3 regions of the Fusobacterium ulcerans genome follow, and region 1 is predicted to be linked to each of the others. Evidence: riboswitches for the same ligand, from Rfam matches in the RefSeq annotation. Region 1 holds a riboswitch; each other region holds the start of a gene.
The links. Region 1 has a riboswitch for lysine ahead of kal (3-aminobutyryl-CoA ammonia lyase). Riboswitches for the same ligand answer to the same signal wherever they lie in the genome.
Positions count from the first base shown of each region.

Region 2: linked by a shared signal. The riboswitch ahead of C4N20_RS04155 (aspartate kinase) and the one ahead of kal (3-aminobutyryl-CoA ammonia lyase) in region 1 are both predicted to bind lysine.
Region 3: linked by a shared signal. The riboswitch ahead of C4N20_RS00810 (YfcC family protein) and the one ahead of kal (3-aminobutyryl-CoA ammonia lyase) in region 1 are both predicted to bind lysine.

Region 1 is NZ_CP028105.1:3,346,300-3,354,735, forward strand. Features, by position in the region: gene kamC (lysine 5,6-aminomutase reactivase ATPase KamC) at 1-513, opposite strand, end outside; gene kamB (lysine 5,6-aminomutase reactivase subunit KamB) at 497-1,537, opposite strand; gene kamA (lysine 2,3-aminomutase) at 1,559-2,806, opposite strand; gene kdd (L-erythro-3,5-diaminohexanoate dehydrogenase) at 2,870-3,907, opposite strand; gene kce (3-keto-5-aminohexanoate cleavage enzyme) at 3,958-4,773, opposite strand; gene kal (3-aminobutyryl-CoA ammonia lyase) at 4,806-5,189, opposite strand; lysine riboswitch at 5,300-5,477, opposite strand; gene C4N20_RS15495 (Crp/Fnr family transcriptional regulator) at 5,800-6,300, shown strand; gene C4N20_RS16870 (rubredoxin) at 6,379-6,720, shown strand; gene C4N20_RS15505 (peptide MFS transporter) at 6,841-8,220, shown strand.
Region 2 is NZ_CP028105.1:917,722-926,157, forward strand. Features, by position in the region: gene C4N20_RS04150 (aspartate-semialdehyde dehydrogenase) at 1-502, opposite strand, end outside; gene C4N20_RS04155 (aspartate kinase) at 512-1,717, opposite strand; lysine riboswitch at 1,844-2,020, opposite strand; lysine riboswitch at 2,149-2,325, shown strand; gene C4N20_RS04160 (M20 metallopeptidase family protein) at 2,417-3,607, shown strand; gene C4N20_RS04165 (3'-5' exonuclease) at 3,743-4,303, shown strand; gene C4N20_RS04170 (DUF2752 domain-containing protein) at 4,328-4,714, opposite strand; gene C4N20_RS04175 (DUF4234 domain-containing protein) at 4,690-5,022, opposite strand; gene proC (pyrroline-5-carboxylate reductase) at 5,239-6,048, opposite strand; gene C4N20_RS04185 (tRNA-binding protein) at 6,077-6,412, opposite strand; gene C4N20_RS04190 (MurR/RpiR family transcriptional regulator) at 6,434-7,285, opposite strand; gene C4N20_RS04195 (dicarboxylate/amino acid:cation symporter) at 7,558-8,436, opposite strand, start outside.
Region 3 is NZ_CP028105.1:158,529-166,964, forward strand. Features, by position in the region: gene carB (carbamoyl-phosphate synthase large subunit) at 1-1,705, opposite strand, end outside; gene C4N20_RS00800 (carbamoyl phosphate synthase small subunit) at 1,715-2,818, opposite strand; gene C4N20_RS00805 (M20 family metallopeptidase) at 3,192-4,397, shown strand; lysine riboswitch at 4,532-4,706, shown strand; gene C4N20_RS00810 (YfcC family protein) at 4,848-6,254, shown strand; gene C4N20_RS00815 (hypothetical protein) at 6,374-7,186, opposite strand; gene C4N20_RS00820 (patatin-like phospholipase family protein) at 7,742-8,436, opposite strand, start outside.

The DNA.
Region 1 (8,436 bases):
TATTCTTTTTTCTACATCTTTTTTCTTATCTCTCACCATTTTAAGTCCAAGTGAGTAACTGTCATAAACATAAAAGGTAGGTAATCTGTCTTTATCTGGATCTAGAGCGTCAATCATCTCTTCCATGCTTTCCAGATCAAAATCTTTCAGTTCCTCTGGCAGTTTTTTTAACAAAAGATTTAATTCCTCCATTAAAAGTGCCTGTGCCTTTATTTCAAAAAGGTCTACATCATCTAATATATTTTCCTTTAAGCAATTATTTACAACTGTTTTTATATCTTTTAATCTGTGAATTATCCCTTCGATATCTCTAATCAGATTTTTATTTTCTTCAGAAAAATTCATAAAAACTTCCATTTTTACAAATTCTTCTTCAAGAAGCTGTTCCTCTCCTCTTAAATAGTTCTTCAGCTTTTTCAGCTTAGCTTTCCCATAAGGAGAGAGAGTTTCAACTCTTGTCAAAAGCTTTCTAAATCCTAATCTCTCTAGACTTTTATCATCTATAAATCTCATTCCGCTCACCTACCACATCTACAACTTTATATTTTATTTTTTCTTCTAAAAACTTTTTAAATTTATCCTTTGGAAATTCATATCCAAGAGGAGAACGTGGATTGCATGTTACAAAAAGAAGATTTATAGTATTCATAACCCTTAGCTCTACACTACTGGCTTCTAATTTCTTTTGAGTTAGAAAATCTACGAAAACCTTTGTACCATCTTTTGCTATCAATTTTATATTTTTAAAATTACCTCTATTTTTGATCAGAATCTCAATGAATTTCTTCGTAATAGCTCCCCTAACAGCTATTGCTTGTATTCTGTCATTAAGGTAATTTTTTATTTCATCATTTGACTCAAGAGGTCCCATGCCTTCCAGAGTCTTTACTTCACCGTCATTATATATTATTCCAACTCTAGCATCTTGGAAAATTTTATTAATTTTATCTTTCAGCTCTTTATCTTCAAGACTAGGCAAAGTAAGAAGCGATACAGTATTAGCTGTTTCTTCAATAACTTTTCCCATATCTAAAGATAATGCTGCACCAGTTGCCAATATAGTAGCTTCTGTTACATCACCTACTGCACTTCCTTTTCTGCTTAAAGCTCCATCTACTAAAGATAATTCACTTCCAAAACTTTCCATTATATCTAAAATTTTCTTTATTTGAGCATTATAAGAAGGACCTGCTATGTCTACATAACCTGCTGAAATTGCTCTCATTATTATGATATTCCCCATAGGGGTTGAGAAATCTGTGGTATACAAAATTTCTTTTGTAATATCACAGTTTCTCAAACAATCTCTGGCAGTAGCTACTAATGTTCCTGGAAAAACATATATTCTAGGTTTATGAGTATTAGTCACAACATCTGTATCTTCTCCATCTCTTCCAATAGAAGTAAGTCCAACTATTTTCTTTGTACCTATATCTTCTATCAATTGATTAAGAACAGTTGTTTTTCCTACATTTTTTTCCATTCCTATTATTGACACTCTTTTATAATCTTTCAGTAGATCATAAGTATCCATCATATCGCTACCTCATATAGTCAATTATTTTTCGTTTCTTTTATGTCTGTCAAGTTCTTTTGGTTCTATTGCCATAGCTCCACCACTTAGAAGTTTAGATACTCCAGTGTTTGTTTTGTGAGCTTTACAATCTTCACATTGACACTCTTCATGATATTCTTCAGGCTCAGTATAAGTAGTGATAACTCCTTCGAAGTTTCTCAATACAACTTTATGTGGAGCTTGAGAGATTACATATTGAGGCATTACAGGAGTTTTTCCTCCTCCACCAGGTGCGTCAACTACGAATGTAGGTACAGCATATCCTGATGTATGTCCTCTTAATCCTTCAATAATTTCGATTCCTTTAGAAACAGGAGTTCTGAAATGCTCTAATCCCATTGAAAGGTCACATTGATAAATGTAGTAAGGTCTTACTCTCATTTTTACTAACTCATGAACTAATTTTTTCATTACATGTACACAGTCATTGATTCCTCTTAAAAGAACTGATTGGTTTCCTAGAGGAATTCCTGCGTTAGCTAGTAATTCACAAGCTTTTTTAGATTCTGGTGTTACTTCTTTTGGATGGTTGAAGTGTGTATTTAACCAGATTGGGTGGTATTTTTTCAACATTTCAACTAACTCTGGAGTTATTCTTTGAGGAAGAACAACTGGAGTTCTTGATCCGATTCTTACTATTTCAACGTGAGGAATAGCTCTTAATTTGCTGATGATATATTCTAAAGTTTCATCAGAAACTAATAAAGCGTCTCCTCCTGATAATAATACGTCTCTTACTTGTGGAGTTTTAGCTATATATTCAATAGCTTTGTCTATTCTGTCCATAGGCATTGCATCGTCACTTGCTCCAGCAAATCTTCTACGAGTACAGTGTCTGCAATACATTGAACACATATCAGTTATTAATAGAAGTACTCTGTCTGGATATCTGTGAGTCAATCCAGGAACTGGAGAATCTTCATCTTCATGTAATGGGTCTAAAAGATCTGCTTCTGCTTGATGAATTTCTTTTATTGAAGGAATAGCTTGTTTTCTAACTGGACAGTTAGGGTCATTATTATCCATCAATGAGAAATAGTATGGAGTAACAGCCATTCTTAAAGTCTCAAGAGTTTTCTTAACTCCTTCCTCTTCCTCTGCACTCAAAGTGATATATTTTTTAAGGTCTTCTAAACTTTCTATTCTATTTTTTACTTGCCAATGCCAATCGTTCCATTGCTCATCTGTTACATTTGGGAAAAACTTTGCTCTAGTGTTAACTGTGTTCATTTTATCATCTCCTCTAATTTTAATTTCATGTCTTAGTTTTTAAGTTATTTTTAAGGCAAAAGATTAAACATATAATTCGTTGAATATTTCTCTTAATACAGCACTTTCTCTCAATTCTTCTAAAGTGATTGCAGCATGGTCTTTAGTGTATCCATTTCCTACGATCATAGTAACGTCTTTTCCTACACCTTCAGCACCTAAAGCAGCTTTAGTGAATGAAGTTGCCATAGAGAAGAAGTAAGCTATTCCTAAATCTTTAACTGGTAAAATTGTTGACATTTCTGTATTTTGTACATTTACACAGTTGATAGCGATATCTACTTCTTTACCATCGTTAGCAGCTAATACAGCATTTAATACTTCGATTGGTTTTGTAGCATCAGCAATAACTACTTTTATTTTGTCGCTTACTCTAGCTAATAGAGCAGCTTCTTTTTCATTTCTTACTAATCCAATTACAGTTCCAGTAGGTCCTACTCTTTTTACTGCTTCATAAGCACAAAGCATTCCTGATTTTCCAGCTGATCCAAGGATAACAACTGATTGACAAGGTCTAGCTAATTTAGCAACTTGTGCAGGTGCTCCAGCTACATCTAGAGCTGCAAGAGCTAAAGTTTCAGGCATATCTTTTGGTAATACAGCATAGATTCCACTTTCGAAAAGTATTGCTTTACCTTTGATTTCTACTCTGTCGATATCTGGTTTTACATCAACAATTTCATCTATTTTTAATGGAGTAAGAGATAGAGAAACTAGAGTAGCTATTTTATCTCCAACTTTAAGATCAGTTTTTCCAACTAAATCGTCTCCAATTTTTTCGATAGTTCCAATAAGCATTCCACCTGATCCAGTTACAGGGTTTTGCATTTTTCCTCTTTCACCAACAATTTCTTTTATTTTAGCTTTGATTTTTTCTACATCGTGTCCTGCTTCTTCTTCGATTTGAGTGAATGAAGCTGAGTCAACGTTTAATGCCATTACATCTATTAATATCTCATTTGAGTATATGTTCATGTCGTTATTTATTTTTAAAGCTGGTTGTGGTAAAACTCCTTGTGGTTCTATAACTCTGTGTGTTCCGTATTTACATCCTTTTATCATTTAAAATCTCCTCCTTAAATTATATTTTAGTTTCTATCATTCAAGTTAAATTATTTTTTTAATCCTAAGATTTCTCTAGCTTCATCAGGAGTAGCAACTTCTCTTCCTAATTCTTTAGCTAATCTTACAACTTTTTCTACAAGTTCTCCATTTGATTTAGCAAGTACACCTTTTTCAATGTATACATTGTCTTCAAATCCAACTCTTACATGTCCACCCATAGTGATAGCCATTGCTGCCATTGGGAATTCATGTCTTCCTATTCCAGCTACTGTCCATGTAGAACCTTCTGGGATACTTTCACTGATAAACACAAGGTCTCTTGCACTTGCTGCCATTTGTACTCCTAAAACGAAGTCAAAATGCATAGGTTTTTTGATGAATCCTTGTTTTGCATATCTTATAGCATAATCTACCATTCCTTTGTCGAATACTTCGATTTCAGGTTTTACTCCTCTTTCGATCATTATTTTTCCAAAGTTTTTAATAGTATTTTCTGTATTAGTGAAAACTTCATCTCCACCAAAATTGCAAGTTCCACAATCTAGAGTTGCCATTTCTGGTCCTAATTCAGTAGGTTGTAATCTTTCAAGATCTGTCATTCCAACTGCTCCACCAGTAGATGGCTGGATTATTGCATCTGGACATTTTTCTCTTATTGCATCCATGCATTGTTTAAATCTCTCTTTAGATTGAGTAGGAGTCCCATCATCTTCTCTTACATGTAAGTGAATTATTGAAGCTCCAGCTTTGTATGCTCCATATGCTTCTCTTACTATCTCTTCTACAGTATAAGGAACTGCTGGATTTTGTTCTTTAGTTACTTCAGCTCCGCATATAGCAGCTGTAATTATTAATTTTTCCATTTCCATCTCCTTTCAATTAGATTAAATTATCTTTATTTTTTTCTTTGTTTGTCTTTAGGAGTTACGCAAGTTCCGCTAGCTCTACATACAACTATTGGTTCAGTTAAAACATCTGCTGCTGAATCATTGATATCAGGTCTAGGAACAATAACCTTTCTAGCTTCAAAAACCATTTTTCTTGAGCTGTTTCCAGAACTTACTATTTCACCAACAGCTTCTATAAAATCTCCAGCAAATACAGGAGCCATAAATTCTACACTGTCATAAGCTTTAAATAATCCCTCGTCTCCATCCATTTGGATTAAAAGTTCAGTAGCAACGTCACCAAATAATTGTAACATTCTAGCTCCATCAACTAAATTTCCTCCATAGTGCGCATCATGAGAACTCATTCTTAATCTGATCATTGATTTCATAATTTTTTCCTCCTAATTCCTTAAATTTAAATTTTCAAAAAATTAAAAAAGATGCATGTGATAATAGACATAGTTAAACTGTAAGCATGATTTGATCTTGATTTTACTCAACCCAAAATAGCTCTCCACAATAAATGTGACAGTTGTTGCATATTCCTGCAACCCCCAAGAAAAAAAACCATAAGCAATCTTTTTTCTTTCGGCAACTACGTCCTTCGCATGAAGCATTGAGAGCTTTTTCTCTTAGCATCTCCATACTACCTCCATAAATGCACCTCTATTTTATATATAAATATTCAATTGTCTTATACGCTCGCTATGTCATAGAATTCTTAGATAAGCAACATTTATGATATATATGTATGCTTTTTCTAAAAATATAACACACTTCTTTCAATATAAGTATACTTTGACTTTTTTTAAAAGTCAATAGAAATTCTAATTTTTTTTTAAAAGTTATTGTAATCTCTTTAAGACTTCCCAAAATAATTACCCTTTCACTTACTTTTCTTTTTTTGAAGGATTTTTAAATTTCATTTGGTATATTATAATAATACAATAATATTTTATTGGAAGGTTACCTGAATAAAAAATAAGGAGGGAAATTTTTATGAAAGATCAATTTATGGATGAATACTCTACTATCTTTAAAGTAATTGAAAAGACCCCTCTATTTAGTGCTCTCAGCAAAGAGGAAACCAAAGAAATGCTTTCATTGATGACATTAAAAAATTACAAAAAAGGTGAAATTATATTTGAGCAAGATAGCTCTCCTAACAATATTTATATAATCGAAAATGGGATAGTTAAACTTTTTCATAAAAAAGATGAAGTTGATTTTGATATAGGAACTTTCACTACTGGAAATTGTTTTGGAGAAGTTGCTCTTATTGGTATACTTCCATATGTTGGAACTGCTGTTGCCATGAGTGAACTGTCAGTGTTACAGTTTTCAAAAATGTCATTGCACAAATTATCTAAAACTAATATAGTGCTCTTTAATAAATTTATTCTGAATATATCTCGTGAAGTATGTAGAAGACTTTATCTTATTGACAAGCATCTTGTTAAAGCTTTAGAAGAAAATTCAAAACTCAGCAACTCAATTTAATAATTCATATTTACCCTTTATAAAAATCGTGATATAATTCTTATAGATTATTCTGAAAAATTTATTGGAGGTTTACCTATGAAAAAATATATATGTGAAGTTTGTGGATATGTTTATGATCCTGCTGTTGGTGATGTAGACCATGGTATTAAAGCTGGAACTTCTTTTAATGACTTACCAGAAGATTGGACTTGTCCTCCTTGTGGTGCTGACAAGCATGCTTTTGCTGAAGTAAAGGAACATGATACTAACGAAACTGAAAAATTTATGTGTGAAGTGTGTGGATATGTTTATGATCCTGCTGTTGGTGATGCTGAGCATGGCATTAAAGCTGGAACTTCTTTCAATGATCTGCCAGAAGATTGGACTTGTCCTCCTTGTGGTGCTGATAAGCATGCATTTAGAAAATTCAAATATTAATTAAAATATCTATGGCACAGAATATTTCTGTGCCCTTTTTTTATTTTGCTTTTAATTTGATAGGAAATACTATATAATAGCAGAATAAATGATTGCTATTGAATGTTTTGGAGGATTTTTATGTTGTTGGATTTTATAAATAATCTCAAAAGAAAATATCCCAGTTCCTTTTGGCTTATGTGTTTCACTATTACTTGGGAAAGGTTTTCATATCATGGAATATCCACATTGCTTGTTCTCTACTTTACCACGTCTGTTATTAAAGGCGGCATTGGCCTTTCACCAAAAGAAGCCACTTCACTTTATGGGTTCTATGTAGGAATATTACATCTTACTCCATTGATTGGTGGATGGTTGTCAGATAGGTATCTAGGACAGCAAAAATCTATAATTTTAGGTGGAGCTTTTATATCTCTTGGAAATTTTCTTTTATTTACAAGTTCTAATATTTATCAACTATATTTTGGACTTCTTTCCATCATTATTGGAAATGGATTCTTCAAAGCTAATGGAACTAATCTTGTAGGAAATATTTATTCACATAAAAGTACTCTTGAAAGAGAAGTTGCTTACAGTCTTTTTTATATGTTTATAAATCTAGGTTCTTTCCTTGCTCCTTTTACAGCTGGTCTAGTAGCTGATAAATTCTTTGCTGTAAGAACTATCACTGGAGAAATTACACATTTTGGGTATAAACCTATGTTTCTTATTTGCAGTATTATTGGTATCATTTGGACTGTTTCTTTTTTATGTCTTGCTCCTAAATATCTGAAAGATACTGGAAAATCACCATGTTACACATGCAAAACTGAAAAAAAATCAATTTTCTCTTTTGACTTTACTGAAAATGAAAAGAAAAGAATAAAAGCCATGGGGATAATATCAATATTTGTTATTCTGTTCTGGACATCTTTTTATCAATCATTTAGCTCTATAACTTTGTATGCAAGAGATCATGTTGATAGAAATTTACTTGGATTTATCATTCCTGTTCCTTGGTTTGCTGCTTTAAATGCTATACTTGGAATACTTTTTTCTCCAATACTGGCAATGTTATGGAGCCAGCTTAGAAAAAGAAATATAACTATTCCTGTAAAAATTTCTATCGGTATATTTTCAATGGGAATAGCTTTTGCCTTTATGACTATTTCAGTTCTTACTTCTGGAGGAATGAAAGCAAATATAATTTTCATTATTCTTGCATATGTATTTAATACTCTGTCTGAACTTTGTGTAGCTCCTATTGGTATTGCCATGTTTAACTGCCTCTCTCCTAAAAGATATTCTACATTTTTTATGGGATTATGGTACATGACTATGTTCTTTGCAAGTATTATTTCTGGAAAAGTTGCTGGTTTTACACAAGATATGGGATTTCTTACTATCTTTCTTTCTCTCGCTGTAATACTTTTTACAATGGGAAGCATTTTATATTTTTCCAGAAAACATCTTGATAATCTTATGGTTGTAGAAGATGACTGTGATTGCAGGATAATATAAATTAAAAAATACCATTAAAAAATTTATTATAAAATCTAAATAAAAAAATCTACTGCTATGTTTTCAGAAAAGTTTTAAAAAATTTTTCTTTAATTTTATTCTAGTAGCAGTTTAATTGTTAATCTTAATAGACTTGACATTTTTGAGAGCTATTTTTGCTGAACCAAATTGAAATAGAAAAATAAAAAACAAGAGGCTGTAGAAATTAGTTAATCA
Region 2 (8,436 bases), 1.1 Mb from region 1:
CTAAATCTTCTATTCCCTTATGACCGCTTCCAGATACAGCTTGATAAGTACTGTAAATAACTCTTTTTAAACCATATTTTTCTTCTAACACTTTTAGAGGAAGCATACACTGAATAGTCGAACAGTTAGGATTTGCTATTATCCCACTATTTTTAAAGGCTGTCTCAGGATTTACTTCTGGTACTACCAGAGGAACTCCACTTTCCATTCTCCAAGCAGATGAATTATCTATAACTAGCACCCCTTTTTCTGCTGCTATTGGAGCAAATTTCTTACTTATATCTCCCCCAGCTGAAAATAGTGCTATGTCTATATTTCTGTCAAAACTACTCTCTGTAAGTTCTTCCACTGTATATTCTTTACTTTTAAATATCACTTTATTTCCTGCACTTCTCTTTGATGCAAAAAGATAAAGTTCTGTTATATCAAAATCTCTTTCTTCCAATACTTTTAAAAATGTTCCCCCTACTAATCCAGTAGCCCCTACTATAGCTATTCTCATCATTTCCTCCTAAAGTCCAAATTCTACAGCAGCTGACTCTACCGCTCTATTTATTAAATTTCTGTCTACACTGCATGATATACTTATTTCAGAAGTAGTCACCTGATAAAATTCCACTCCAGCACTGCTCAATGCTGAGAAAAATCTTCCTGCTATTCCTGAATTATTTATCATTCCAATTCCCACAACTGATATCATTCCTAAATTATCCTGATACTCTATCTCAATTTCTGGGTATCTGTTTCTTATCTGCTCTACTACCTGATCCAACAGATATTTTTCTCCAAGAGTGCAGCTGAATGATATATCTGTCTTTCTATCTCTGCTTATATTTTGAGTGATCATATTTATATTCAGTCCGCAATTATTTATTGTAGAAAATATCTCTGCTATCTTCTCTGCTGAGTAATCTATATTTGAGATTGTTGTTACAATTATTTCATTTGCTATGCTAAGTCCAGTTACTAATTTTTCTTCTAAAGCACTATTTTTTTCCATGATATATGTTCCTCCTGTTTCACTTAAACTTCTTCCTACAAAAATTGGTATATTAAATTTTTTCCCTAATTCCACTGCTCTTGTTTCCATTACTCCTGCACCAAGGTGTGCCATCTCCATCATCTCCTCATATGAAATTTTATCCAGTAATTTTGCATCTCTATATCTTCTGGGATCTACACTGTATATCCCTTCCACATCTGTATATATTCTGCATTCACACCCTAGAGCAGCTGCCAGAGCCACAGCACTTGTGTCTGACCCTCCTCTCCCTAGAGTTGTTATATCTCCATCGTCATTAACTCCCTGAAAGCCAGTTACTATGACAATCTTCCCATCTTTCAGATGATTTTCTATTCTCTCTACATCTATACTTTTTATCTTACTCTTTGTATGAATCCCCATAGTTTTTACATTTGCCTGAGATCCAGTAAGTGATACTGCCTTTTCTCCTTCTGCATTCAATGCTATAGATAAAAGCGTCACTGTCTGCTGTTCTCCAGTTGATAGTAGAGAATCAAGTTCTCTCTGATCAGGATTTGAAGAAATTTCATTAGCCATCTTTATTAAAGCATCTGTTGTCTTTCCCATTGCTGAAGCAACAACAACGATTTCATCATACTTTTCCCTCTTCAGCTTACTGATATATCCAGAAATCGCTTTTATTTTTTCTATCGTTGCTACACTTGAACCACCATACTTTAATACTACTCTCATAAAAAAATCTCCTTTAAAAAATATTTTGTAATAAAAAAAACCAGCAGATTGCAGTCCGCTGGTCGATATTCATCACAAAAAAATTAAAATAAGGCTACTATTAAAATTTTCCATTAGAAAAAAGACTCAACAGAAAGCACAACATTGGTTCCCCAATGACAGTTATACAGATGTTATCTGCATTCCAAAAATCAATTTGTCAGCCTCACAAAATCGAAATTTCGGCAATCTCCCCTTTCACTGTGTTTCATAGCTGGCTAGCTCCACATAGTTACTCTTGTTGATTGCTCCTCAATCTGTTTATTTATTTAAGTGAGATTTTACAACACAATTTAAAAATTTAATAATTCAAAAAATATATATAAAGAGTATAAAAAATATATTATTATTTTTTCCTAAATTGCTATATACTTCTTTAAATATAACTTAAATAATTTGATAGAGGTGCAGAGAACATCAGTAAAAATACTTAGTCTGGCAAACTGTGAGGTATTTTGAAAGGGAACTTTGCCGAAATGAAGGTATCAAGCCCTGATATTTTTGTTGGCAGTATGGAAAATATTTATACTGTTGTCATTGATTTTTATCAATGGAGTGCTGTCTGGAAATAGATTTTTTTTGATGCTTTTTGTTGTCAAAAATTTTTATCACAGCTCTCATAGCTGTGATTTTTTTATTACATAACTTGGAGGTTAGGAAATGAATTTGAAAAATATTTTTTTTGATGGTATAGAAAATTCTGAACAATGGTTCATAAGTGTGAGAAGAGAGCTTCATGAGCATCCTGAACTGGACTTTGATCTGCCGGAAACTACTGGTATAATATGCAGATATCTTGATGAAATTGGAATTCCATACAAGACAGGTATCGGAAAAAGTGGTATAGTTGCTGATCTTACAGGGAAAAACAGTAATATTACCATAGCATTGAGAGCTGATATTGATGCTCTTCCAATTCTCGAAAATACAGGTTGTGAATATTCATCAAAAAACACTGGAAAAATGCATGCATGCAGTCATGATGTTCATACATCCATTCTTTTAGGTACTGCTAAAATTTTAGCTGATAAAAAAGAAGAACTTCCATGTAATGTGAGATTTATATTCCAGCCTGCTGAGGAAACTACTGGAGGAGCTGTTCCAATGATAGAAGATGGTGTACTTGAAGGGGTAAATTGTATATTTGGACTCCATGTAGATCCTTCTACAGAATCAGGGAAAATAGCTGTTAAATATGGAGCAATGAATGCCTCGGCTACAGATGTAAATATTAAAATTACAGGAAAAAGCTGTCATGGTGCATATCCAAGTGGAGGAGTAGATGCAGTAGTTACAGCTGCTTATGTCATTACAGCATTGCAGAGTATTGTGAGCCGAAATATTGATTCAAGAGATTCTCTTGTATTGACTTTTGGAACTATGCAGAGTGGTACAAAAGAAAATATTGTAGCTCAGGAAGCTTTTTGCTGTGGTACTATGAGAAGTCTTTCAAACTCTGTAAGAGATAAGGCTAAAAAAAGAGTAAATACTATAGTTGAATTGGTAAGTGCTGCCTATGAAGCTAAAGGAGAGGTTTTCTATCGTGACAGTTACAATGCTCTTATTAACCACAATGAGTATATTGATTTGGTTAAATCTAATGGTGAAAATATTCTTGGAATAGACAAGGTAAAAGTAAAAGAACTTCCTGATATGGGAGTAGAGGACTTTGCATATTTCCTTGAAAAAATTCCTGGTGCTTTTTTTAATTTAGGCGTTGGAAACAGAGAGAAGAAAATCACTGCTCCTCTTCATAATGATAAGTTTAATATTGATGAGTCAGCTTTAATTATTGGAGTAAAAATGCAGATAGCTAATATTCTTTCAGCTTATGAAAAATTAAATAAATAGAAAAATTAATTTTTTTAGAAATTGATATTCTTTTTATACAACTCTCTCTTTATTATAAGTTTTTTATAGGAAATATTTGTGATATAATAATTACAAGATAAGACATTAAATAAATATTTTTAAGGGAGATTTTTTATGAAGATACTTTTTGTAGATACAGAAACTGGAGGAATAACTGAAAGATCAGCACTTATTCAACTCTCAGGAATAGTACAGATAGGAAAAGAAGTTGCAGAAGAATTTAATTTCTATATAAAGCCCTTTCCAGGTTCAGAAGTCACAGATGAAGCTTTAAAGATTCAAGGAAGAACCAGAGAAGAAGTTGAAACATACGATTCTGAAGAAGAAGTCTTCATAAAATTTATGAAAATTTTAAATAAACATATTGATAAATACAACAAAGAGGATAAGTTTCTTGTGGGAGGCTATAATGTCAGATTTGATATAGATGTTATAAACAGGTTTCTAAAGAGAAATGGAGAAAAATATCTTTTCAGCTATATTCAGGCAACAACACTGGATCCACTTCAATGGATTGCAGCATTGCAGCTTTTGAAAAAAATTCCTGTACTTAAAGATAACAAGCTTGAAACTTGGTGCAATCATTTTGGAATAGAATTGAAAGCTCATGATTCTTTAGAAGATATTAAGGCAACAAAAGCTCTTACTAAAAAAATGATGTTATTAATGAGATAAAAATAAAAAGGGGGAACCCCCTTTTTATTTTATAATATTTTTTATTGCATTAAATACTCTTACATATACAGCTCTATTATTAAATTTCATAGGCTCAATGTCTGGAAAATAAAGGTACATTCTCACTATCCATACTCCTATAAAAATTATTCCAAGAAGATATATAATCTTTTTATTCTTATACCCAAGTAAAATAAATGGCACACTCCAGAAAAGAGGGTGATAATAAAATGCTCCTCTTATATCTAAATGAGCAAGGGACATATAGGCTCTTGTCATTCCACATGCTGGACATGGTATTCCAAATATATTGATAAAGAGGCATATGCTTTTATTGAAAAAAACTACCACTAAAAAACTTATAACTGCTCCAATTAATATTACTCCTATAAGTTCTCTATTTTTGGACATAATTCATTTTCCTGATGCTGGATAAGAGCCATTGCTATTATTCCAAAACCAAAAAGACTTAAAAGAAGATAAGCTATACCTTCATTTTTTCCTCCTGCTTTTTCTATCTCTTCTCCCATTCTATATATCCATACGAAATAATATATTCCACATGTAATTATGCTTAAAAATATCATCATCCAACCATTTTTTTCTTTCCCATTATGTTCAGCAAAATCATTATTAAGATTTACATTCCAAAATAAACTGTAAATTCCACAAGTTACAAATGTTAAAATTATGCACAAAGCTATGTTTCTATTTTTCACTTTTTCTCTCCTTTTTCTAGTTTTATATTCTAGTATATCGTGTATTCTCAAGGGTTGTCAAATTATTATTTAATGGAATTATTTCCTTCCAAAGCTATAACTCCTATTTTATATCTATATTCCTTCAGATTACCTCTGTTTTTTCTGATAAATCAAAAAGATGGACAAAAGAATTCTTTCTCAGACCTTCTTTTTTATCCATCCTTTTATATAAAACTATTTGTCTTTTTTGCTCATCTCTTTAGATTTGTTTATAGTTTCTATAACTGCTTTAATTATAGCCCCTCTAAATCCATTCTCCTCTAAAGATTTTACCCCAACTATAGTAGTTCCTCCTGGAGAACATACATTGTCCTTTAATTCTCCTGGATGTTTTCCACTTTCAAGAAAAAGCTTTCCACATCCTATAAGAGTCTGTCCTACAAGTTTATAAGCTGCTGCTCTAGGAAGTCCTTCCAATACTGCTGCATCTGCAAGAGCTTCTATAAACATAAACATAAATGCTGGAGATGACCCCGATGCTCCTATTACAGCATCAAAAAGTTCCTCTTTAATCTCTATTGCCATTCCAATTTTTTCAAAAAGTTCCTTAAAGAAATCTTTTTCTTCATCTTCAAGATTCTCATTGAATGAATAAGCTATACATCCTTCCTGTACCATCAATGGAAGGTTAGGCATAGTTCTTACTATTTTGCTGTTTCTATTTTCTGTTTCTTCAAGAATATCTTCCATAGTTATTCCCGGTGCCATTGCTACTAATATTTTGCTGCTGTTGATACTATCTTTGATTTCATCAATTACATCAAAGTAAATATTAGGTTTTACAGCAAGAAAAATTATATCACTGTTGTGAATTACATCAAGATCACTTTCTAGAGACTTCACTCCATACTTATTTTCTATCTCTTTTCCTCTTGCTAAATCATAAACACTTATATCACTTATTTCAACCATGAGAGAATTGATTATTCCTTTCAGAAAAGCTTCTCCCATATTTCCGCAGCCGATAAATCCTACTCTTTTCATTTTCATCTCTCCTATTTTATGTATAAAATTAAACTATTTTAGTTCCCAGTTCAATTTCCTTCTCTGGTGTCAAAAGGATACTTTCTGATGCATCTTCTGTTTCTGCACATAAAAGCATGCATTGAGAAAGTTCTCCTCTCATTTTTGCAGGTTCAAGATTTACTAAAACAACTACTACTTTTCCTAAAAGTTCTTCCTGAGTGTAATAATCTACAAGACTTGTAACAGTTTGGACAGTATTTTCTCTTCCAATATCTATTTGTACTTTATACAATTTATCAGCAGTAGGTACTTTTTCCACATGAACTATTTTTCCAACTCTCATTTCAAGTTTAGCAAAATCTGAATATTTGATTGTCTCCATATCTCATCCCCCACAAATATACTATTTATCTATATATATATTAAATCTGTCAGTGATTTCCTTTAATTTGTCAAATCTATTCATAACATTTTCTTTGTCTTCCATTCCAAGCTTTACTAGAAGGGCATTTATTAAAACTATTCCTGGAACAAAAGTATATGCTTTTTCACCATTTTTAGTAGTCAGTACAAGATCAGATATATTTCCCAGTGTTGAATCTTTTTTATCTGTTACTGTAATTACTTTATTTCCATGTTCCTTGAAGAAGTCTGTTACTTGACATGTAAAATTTGTATATGGATGGAAAGAAATTGTAAACAGTAAATCTTCCTTTTGTGAATAAAGAAGTTTATCAGTAAAATCAGATGCACCTGATATCATCAATTCTACTCCCTCTCTAAATTCTTTCAGCATAAAATAAAGATAATATGCAAGAGCATATGATCCTCTAGCCCCTAATACATATAGTTTTCTACTGCTCTTTATCCATTCTACAGCCTGATCTAAAGATTTTTCCAATTCTACTATATCCATTTCCTGAAGAAGCTCTATATTAGTATCAATAATATCTTTGATTATATTACTTCCAGTAGCTGCCTCTCCTATACTATTTTTAAGACCTTTCATATATGATGTCTCTTTTTCTACTTCCTTTTGGAATATCTTTTGAAAATCCGGATATCCCTTAAACCCAAGATTTTTTGAAAATCTTGTGATAGTAGCCGGACTTGTTTCTGTTTCTATTGCTAATTGATTTATTGAAATGAAAGATATTATACTTTGATTATATTTGATATAATCAGCTATTTTCTTAAAACTTTTACTGAAGCTTTCATAATTTCCATCCAAATAATTTAGTATTTTTTTCTTCATAGTTTTTCCCCTCTTATTTAAATGATTTTATTTTAATTATAAACTATAATTTATATAAAAGCAAAGTAAAATATTATAATTTTTTCACAAACTTAGGTAATTTACCTTTCATTTTTTCTAAGTTTTTTATACATATCAGTCTAATACCAAAAGAAGTACAAAAACTCTTTATAATTTCTTATTAATTTTTTAAATAAATATTTAAAATAAAAAACAGATAGCTCTTAAATAGAAATATAAATTTCTGGCTGCCTGTCCTAGATAATTTTTATTTATGCTTTTGCCTTTTCAAATTTCTGAGCCTCTGCTCCCTCTAAAATTTCTCCTTCACTTTTAGCAATTACTAAAGTACACACAGCATCTCCAGTAACATTTACAGTCGTTCTGAACATGTCCACAAATCTATCTATTCCCATTACAAGACCAATTCCTTCTAGAGGAAGTCCTACCTGCACAAGAACCATTCCAAGCATGATTACCCCTACACCAGGAACTCCAGCTGTTCCTATAGAAGCAAGAGTTGCTGTCAGTATTATAGTTATATAATTTCCCATTGTTAAATCAATGCCATATATCTGAGCTATAAATATTGTAGCCACTCCCTGCATAACTGCTGTTCCATCCATGTTGATTGTATTCCCAAGAGGAATAGTGAAAGATGAAATACTCTTAGATACTCCAAATCCTTCCTGCATACATTTCAAAGAAGATGGAAGACATGCACTGCTTGATGCTGTAGAAAATGCTACCATCATTGTTGGAGAGAATTTTTTAAAGAATTTTATTGGGTTGTATTTTCCTATTAACACAAGTATTCCTTGATAAGTAACCAAACAATGTACAAGAAGAATTATAACAACACCTATGAAATATTTAAATAATGGAAGTATAGCTGAATATCCCATAGTGGCAAAAGTTTTAGAAATCAGCCCATATACCCCCAATGGAGCAAAGAGCATTATTATTTCAACAAGTTTTAAACTTATATTATTTCCTTCTTCAAATAGTTTTTTTATTCCAGCTGCCTTTTCTCCAAGAAGCGATAATGCTACTCCTAAAAGAATTGCAAATACTATTATCTGAAGCATATTTCCTGTTGCCAAAGCTTCAACTGGGTTTATAGGAATCATATCTAAAAGTATATCTACAAA
Region 3 (8,436 bases), 350 kb from region 1:
CTTGTCCAATTCTTATCGGTCCTGATCCTATTACCACTATTTTTCTTCTGTTAGATACTTCTACTTCATCATATTGATCATATGTTGAGTAATAATATGAAGATGTTGCTTTAAATTCTCCAGCACAAGTGTCAACCATTTTATATACCGGCAATATATGAAGCTCTTTTCTCTTAGAAGTTATATCTTCTTCACTTATTTTCATAAGTTCAGCTATACCTTTATCTGAGAATCCTTTCTTTTTAAGCTTTCTTAAATAGATCTCATCTAAATCTCTAAGAGACATTCTTTTTACTATTTCTTCCTGTTTAACAATCCATTCAATTTTCTCCATGAAGAATTTATCTATTCCAGTAATTTTCTGTAATTTTTCTTTGATGTATCCTCTTCTAAGCATCTCTGCCACTATGAAGATTCTTTCATCATCTGGTTTTACAACTGCTGCTTTTAACTCTTCCATAGTCATTTTCTTAGCAACTGGATGTTCTAAATTGTATCTTCCTATTTCAAGTGATCTGATACCTTTCAGTAATGCTGCCTCAAAATTATTTCCTATTGCCATAACTTCCCCTGTTGCCATCATTTTTGTACCTAATCTTCTATTTGCTTTTTTGAATTTATCAAACGGCCATTTAGGTATTTTTACAACTATATAGTCAATTGTAGGATCAAAGCAGGCATAAGTAGTTTGAGTAGCCTCATTGATTATCTCATTAAGAGTATATCCCATAGCCAGCTTTGTTGATACTCTTGCAATAGGATATCCTGTTGCTTTAGAAGCTAGTGCTGATGATCTTGATACTCTTGGGTTGATCTCTATTATTGCATACTCAAATGATTTTGGATGAAGAGCAAATTGTACGTTACATCCTCCAATAACTCCAACTTCATTTACTATTTTTACAGCTGAAGCTCTCAGCATTCTGCACTCTTTATCAGATAAAGTCTGTGTAGGAGCAACAACTATTGAGTCTCCAGTATGAATTCCCACTGGATCCACATTCTCCATATTACATACAACTATTGTATTTCCATTTTTATCTCTTATTACTTCATACTCTATTTCTTTCCAACCATATATAGATTTTTCAAGAAGAACCTGTCCTACCATTGACAGAGCCAGCCCTTTCATAAGGATGTCTTCCAGTTCATTAGGGTCGTTTGCTATTCCTCCCCCAGTACCTCCCAATGTATAAGCAGGTCTTACTACTACTGGATAACCTATTTCTCTAGCTACTTCAAATCCTTCTTCCAAAGTTTCTACTATTTTACTTTGAATAATAGGCTCTCCAAGTTTATTCATAGTTTCTCTGAATATCTCTCTGTCTTCACCTTTTTTGATAGCTTCTACAGATGTTCCTATTACTTTTACTCCATATTTTTCAAGAATACCTTTTTCATGTAATTCTACCACCATGTTCAGACCTGTTTGTCCTCCCATTCCAGCGATTACAGAGTCTGGTTTTTCTTTAGCTATTACTTTCTCAACAAAGTCCAAAGTAATTGGCTCGATATATATTCTATCAGCTACTGCTTTATCTGTCATTATTGTTGCTGGGTTAGAGTTGATAAGCACAACTTCTATTCCCTCTTTTTTCAAAGTTTCACAAGCTTGAGTTCCTGAATAGTCAAACTCTGCTGCCTGTCCTATTATGATTGGTCCTGAACCTATAACTAATGTTTTCTTTATAGACTTATCTAACATTTTCCCCTCCTAATTCAGATGTGCTTCTTTTTTTTCACATTCTTTATCATTATTTTTTTCAACTATCCCTTTTTCAATTACAGCCATGAAATCAGTAAACACATTATTCAAATCTTCTCCAGAAAGATCCGGCATAAATTGAACTCCCATAGCAGCAAGAGAATCACATCTAAATCCTTCTATTGTTTTGTCATTAAGATTCATGTGAGTAGTTTCAGAAGCTCCACCTAGATTTTCTATTGAATATCCATGATTCTGATCTGTTATATATATTTTTTTTCTATTTAAATCTTCTACAGGGTGATTTACTCCTCTGTGTCCATTTTTCATTTTTGTTACACTTCCACCTAGAGCTAAATTCATTATTTGAGCTCCAAGAGATATTCCAAGCATTGGAACATTAGACAGTGTTCCTTTTACTTCCTTAATTATTTCCTTCATTTCGTTTGGATCTCCAGGACCACTTGAAATAATAAGACCATCAAGACTATGTCTCAATAATTCATTTGATGAAGTATTATAAGGGAATACAGATACAGCAAATCCCATTTTTTCCAATAGATCTAAAGTACTTCTTTTTACCCCTAAGTCTAATACACCTATTTTTAGTCCATTTCCGCCAATTTCAATTATACCTTTTCTGCTCACCTGCTCTACTGCATTTTCATATGAAAAATTATCAAATCTTTCTTTTAATTCTTTGTGTGTTAATTCTTTATCTGTAATAATAGCCTTCATCGAACCTTTATCTCTTATTATTTTAGTTAATTCTCTAGTATCTACACCTTTGAATCCAACTACATTATATTGACTTAAAAATCCTTCTAAAGTCATCTCACATCTAAAGTTATTTGGAAGTTTCGCATCTTCCTTTATAATAAATCCTTTTAGATGAATTTTGTCTGATTCCATATCCTCAAGATTTAATCCATAGTTCCCAACCATAGGATACGTCATAACAACTATCTTTCCATAAAGAGATGGATCTGTTAAAACCTCCTGATACCCAGTCATTCCAGTAGTAAAAACTATTTCCCCAGTTGTCTCTCCAAAATGTCCAAAAATTTTTCCATCAAAACTCATACCATTTTCTAGAATAAGCTTTCCTTTCATCTTACCTCCTCTAAAAAAAAAGATATAACTATAAAAGTTATATCTCTATAATATAAAAATTTAAATTGCAATCATAAAGTGTAAAATTAGAAAAAATTTTTCTTAAAAAAAAATTGAAAAATGAATTAAAAAAGTTTGGATCAAATATCTGTTTGTCAATAAGCATTGATATTTCTAACCTTTTCATTTCTTTCCTCCTAATTTTTACTAAGAAGTATTATAACGATTTTTCACTAATTTGTCAAGAAATTTCAAAATATATTTACTTCCTGAATATCTCTTTCAAATTAATTATATCAAATAATCAATTGACATGCTATATTTTTTGATGTAACATTTATAATTATTAAATAATATAAGTCTGGAGGGAAAAATGTTTAAATTAGAAGGTATTAAAAAAGAACTTTATGCTGTTGAAGACACTTGCAAAAAAGATATTGAAGCTGTTTGTGACTATATTTTTAAAAATCCCGAGCTTGGAGAAAAAGAATTTCTTTCTTCAAAATACCTTATAGACCTTTTAAAGAAAAATGGTTTTACTGTAGAAGAAAATTATTGCGAACTTCCTACGGCTTTCAGAGCTGAATATGGAGATAACAATGGACCTAGCATAGCTTTTCTTGCTGAGTATGATGCCCTTCCTGGATATGGACCTGATAAAGTTCCTGGACATGCTTGCGGACATAACTGGATAGCTGCTGGAACTTATGGAGCTGCTCTGGTTTTATCAAAATTTAAAAATAATTTCAAAGGTAAAGTAATTTTAATTGGAACTCCAGCTGAAGAGACTTTAGGTGGAAAAGTAAACATGGTTGAGCAAAATGCTTTTGATGATATTGATGTTGTTCTTCAAATGCATTTGGAAGCTAATAATAATCTTAGTTGTAAAACTCTGGCTATTGACTGCATAAAATTCCAGTTTACAGGTAAAGCTGCCCACGCTGCTGCTCATCCTGATGAAGGAATAAATGCTTTAGATGCTGTTCAGTTGATGTATAGCGGTATAAACTGCTTGAGACAGCATATAACTTCTGATTCAAGAATTCATGGTATTATCACAAGCGGAGGAGATGCCCCTAATACTGTTCCTGATTTTGCTGAATGTAAATTTCATATCAGATCAAATGACAGAGCTTATTTAAATACTCTTACTCAGAAAGTAATAAACTGTGCAAAAGGTGCAGAGTTTATGACAGGTGCTGTTTTGAAATATGAAAAGTATGAAAATTCATTTGATAATTTATTAAATCTTCCATCTCTACAGGATTTAATGAGAAAAAATCTTATAGAAGTTGGAGTAAGTAATTTTTTAGATGAGAAACATGGAGCCAGTGGTTCATCTGATATAGGAAATGTAAGTCAGGTCTGTCCTACTATGTATACAGAGTTAGCTCTTGATATTGATGAAGTATGCTTTGTTCATGATGAGGCATATTTAAAATATGTAAATTCAGAAGAAGCATATGATAAACTTCACAAATCTGTAAAAGCTATGACTGGAACTGCTTTGGAACTTTATTGTGAACCTGAATTATTAAAAGTTGTAAAAGAAGATTTTAAAAAATTAAAAAGAAGTTAATTTCTGGTTATTAAAGAATAACTATTGATTTTATTATGTCCATTTTTTATATTTATAAAAAAAATATAATTGATTCATTTATTATATTTTACTTTTTATGTATGTTGACGTATAATCAGCCTTATAAAATTAAAAAGAAAGATAGAGGCGCAGAAAACATCAGTAGGATCATTTAGTTTAGCAAACAGTGAGGTGATCTGAAAGGGAATTCTGCCGAAATGAAAAAGAATGCTGAAGCTTTTTTGTTGGGAGTATAGATAATATCTGTACTACTGTCATTGATTACTTCAATGGAGTGCTATCTGTGATTCTGATCTATGTGCATTTTTTGCTTTGCATATAATTAAGTTGTTTTGTCACAGTTTAGTGTTCTGAGCTGTGACTTTTTTATTTTATAAAAATATCAAAAACATGTTTTTATATATTAAAATTATCTTGAGGGAGGAAAAAATGTCAGAAAACACTACTAGAAGAAAACTTACAATACCACATACTTATGTGATAATTGGAATCATTCTTGTTATTTTAACTGTTTTAACTTATATCATACCAGCAGGTACTTACGAAAGGGCTGTAGATCCAGTTTTAAATAGAACTATGGTTGTTCAGGGATCATTCAAATATATTGAGCAGACTCCTGTATCTCCTTTCCATATGTTTATGGCAGTTGTAGAAGGGCTTGTTTCTACTGCTGATATCATATTCTTTATCTTTTTTGCTTATGGTTTTGTATATCTTTTGATAAAAACAGGAGCTTTTTATGGTTCTCTTGGTTCTCTTATCAAAAAATTTCATGGTAAAGAAACTATGATTTTCCCTATCTTCATGATAGTATTTGGAATCTGTGGATCTACTTTTGGTCTTTATGAAGAAACTTATGGTCTGCTTCCTGCATTCATGGGAATATCTGTAGCTCTAGGATATGATGCTCTAGTTGGAGGAGCAGCTGTTATCCTTGGTACAGCTACTGGATTTGCTGCTGCTACACTTAATCCTTTCACTATTGGAATAGCTCAAGGAATAGCTGAACTTCCAATAGGTTCTGGAATAGGATTGAGAATCATATGTTTTATAGTTTTTCAAGGAGCTGCTATTATCTATCTTATGCTTTATGCAAGAAAAGTAAGACGTCATCCTGAATTATCTATAGTTAAAGATGTTAAATTTAATTTTTCAAATGGTATGAATCGTGAAGAGATGGAAAAACTTCCATTCAATGGAAAACATAAACTTATCATGATGCTTTTTGTTGTAACAATAGTTTTGTTAGTATATGGTACAAGCCAGCTTGGATGGTATCTAAACGAACTTTCAACTCTGTTCTTTATTATGATGATGATAACTGGACTTGTTGGTGGATACAACTTCAGCCAGATTGCTTCTCTTTTTATAGAATCAGTTTCTGATGTTATCTTTGGAGCTTTGGCAGTTGGAGTAGCAAGATCACTTACTATAGTAATGGAAAACGGTCATATAATTGATACAATCATTAACTTTATGGCTAATACTCTTGCTACTATGCCAAAAACTGTTGCAGCTATTGGAATGGTTGTTGTACAAAACTTTATCAATTTCTTTATTCCATCTGGTTCAGGACAGGCAGCTACATCTATGCCTATCATGGCTCCTCTTGCAGATGCCATTGGACTTACAAGACAGACAGCTGTACTTGCATTCCAGTTTGGAGATGGATTCTCAAATATGTTCTGGCCTACATCAGCAGCCACTGTATGTGGACTTATGAGCCTTCCAATAGAGAAATGGTATAGATTTATTACACCATTATTTCTATTTATGTTCCTGCTGCAAGTTGTATTTATGGTTATAGCAGTGGCAATTAATTATGGACCTTTTTAATATTTAACATATATAAAGGGGCTGTCTATATGGCAGCCTTTTTAAGTTTAAAAATTTTTTAATAAAAAAATGTTGATACCCTTTTAGTATCAACACCAAGTATTATACAACTATATTTACTATTTTATTTTTGTTTTTAATTTTCTCTGATTATATTTCTTCGAAAATTCACACAGCATAACAGCAAAAATTCCTGCTACTATTCCAAAAATATTCATCATTAGAAATATTTTTAGAAAGTTATCCTTTTTATTCATTGACACATTATCTATTACTACCATATTTTCATATCCTTTTTGAAGTTTCAAACCTGTCAATGTTCTCATTTGTTCTAGACAAATTTCAATCGTTTTTCTTAACTCTTCTCTTCTTACAGTATCTGTACTTCTTGTCATTTCTCCAGAAAAATATTCGATATTTCCTGTTGCTTTTTTCTCCTCCACTGTAATCATTTCTTCCATTTTTTTTGATATATATTTATTAATTTCAAAAAATATTTTATCTTTTTCAGCGAATAATTTTTCTCCATCTTTACTTTCAAGAAAATAAATAGTGTTATTTTCTTTTTTTATATTTCTTATCTCTATAATATTAGAACCATAATTATATTGTTTTATATTCTGTATTATCGGAATTTCTTGCTGTAGAGCAGATTTTTTTATATATTTTGATATATTTTCCAAATCTAAACGTGGAAACAGAATCCCAGATTTTTGATATAGCTCATCATTTAAAACTCTTTCTTTGTCTATATGAAACTCTATCCTTAGTTCATCTTTTTTATTCCTATTCTGAGAATATGAAACTATTATACTTGCAATAAATACTACAACTACAATTGAAAAAAACATTTTCTTCCACTCTAAAAAAATATCTACTATCTCATATATATCTATTTCCTCTTCCATATCTTCAATTCTATCTTTGTTCATAAATTTCCCCTTATTTTTTAACTTTTATTTATTTTTAAAGACTAGCATTTGTTAATTTATTATCCCCTATCTGCATTATTTTTATGTATAAAAATAAATATCCACTGATTCAAATTCAATTAAAATATTCTTTATACTTGATAATAGTATATATAATAAAACTTAATTTTTTATTCTAATAAAAGTTCGCTTTTATATAAAAAAGAGAACTTTTCTGAAATAGAACAATATGCAGTTAATTTTTTGTTTTATTTTCACGAAATCTTTTAAGAATTAAAGGTATGATTCGCTTTAAAATTATATTATTTTTTTATTTCTTTGTCAACATAAATATATAAAGGAATATTTTTTTCTTTTATAAAACTTAGAATTTGAGAATTAAATATCAGTGTTCGTGTTATTATATAAAAGCGAACCGTTTTAACTTTACTATATTTTTGATTTTTATTCTTTTTTAAAATTAAAAACCCATGAATTTCAGAATATTAATTCTTAAAATTACATGGGCTTGATTTTTTAGGATAGCAGATATGAAATTATTCTTCTAAAATTAATTTATTTAAGTGTTGACTCATAAGAATAATATACACATTTAGCATTTTCATATCCGTGCCTTACTATTAAATCAAAATCTTTTTCACTAGGTTTGAATAAAGTTGTTGGATAGTTTTTCAATTTTTCGCTTTCCTCTTTACCTAAACATTCTTTTAAAAGTCTCTCTTTTACTTTTTCATCTATTATTCCTCTAGCAGTTATTTTTTCAGCTGAATTTCCAATTTTTACACACATACCTGATTTTTTATTAATTATAAAATCAACAAAATTTCTCAATCTTAATCCCGCAACCTGATCCATATCTATATCCACAAGTCTTTTTATATCTGTCAGCTTTCCAAATAAATTTTTACTTGGTTTTGTAAATTCCTCTGTTCCTGCTGAAGCATCACTTACAATACAGAAATTTATTCCCTTTCTGCATTCTCCACCATTATCTGGTTTGTATAGAGCTTCTATTCCAAGATTGTCATATACTCCTCCATCCCAAAGGTGAATTTTATCTGCTGGTAATTTTACCTCTTCTCCTTCATAATTTTTCCAGATATATTTATCAGTTTTTACTTCTGTCATTCCTATTAGTATGGGGAATCCAGCTGAAGCAGCTACTGCTTCTGCAATAGGAAAATTGCTGCCATCAAAATATCCTATTTTATAGTCTCCACATCTTTTTTGACTGAAACGGAAACATTTTC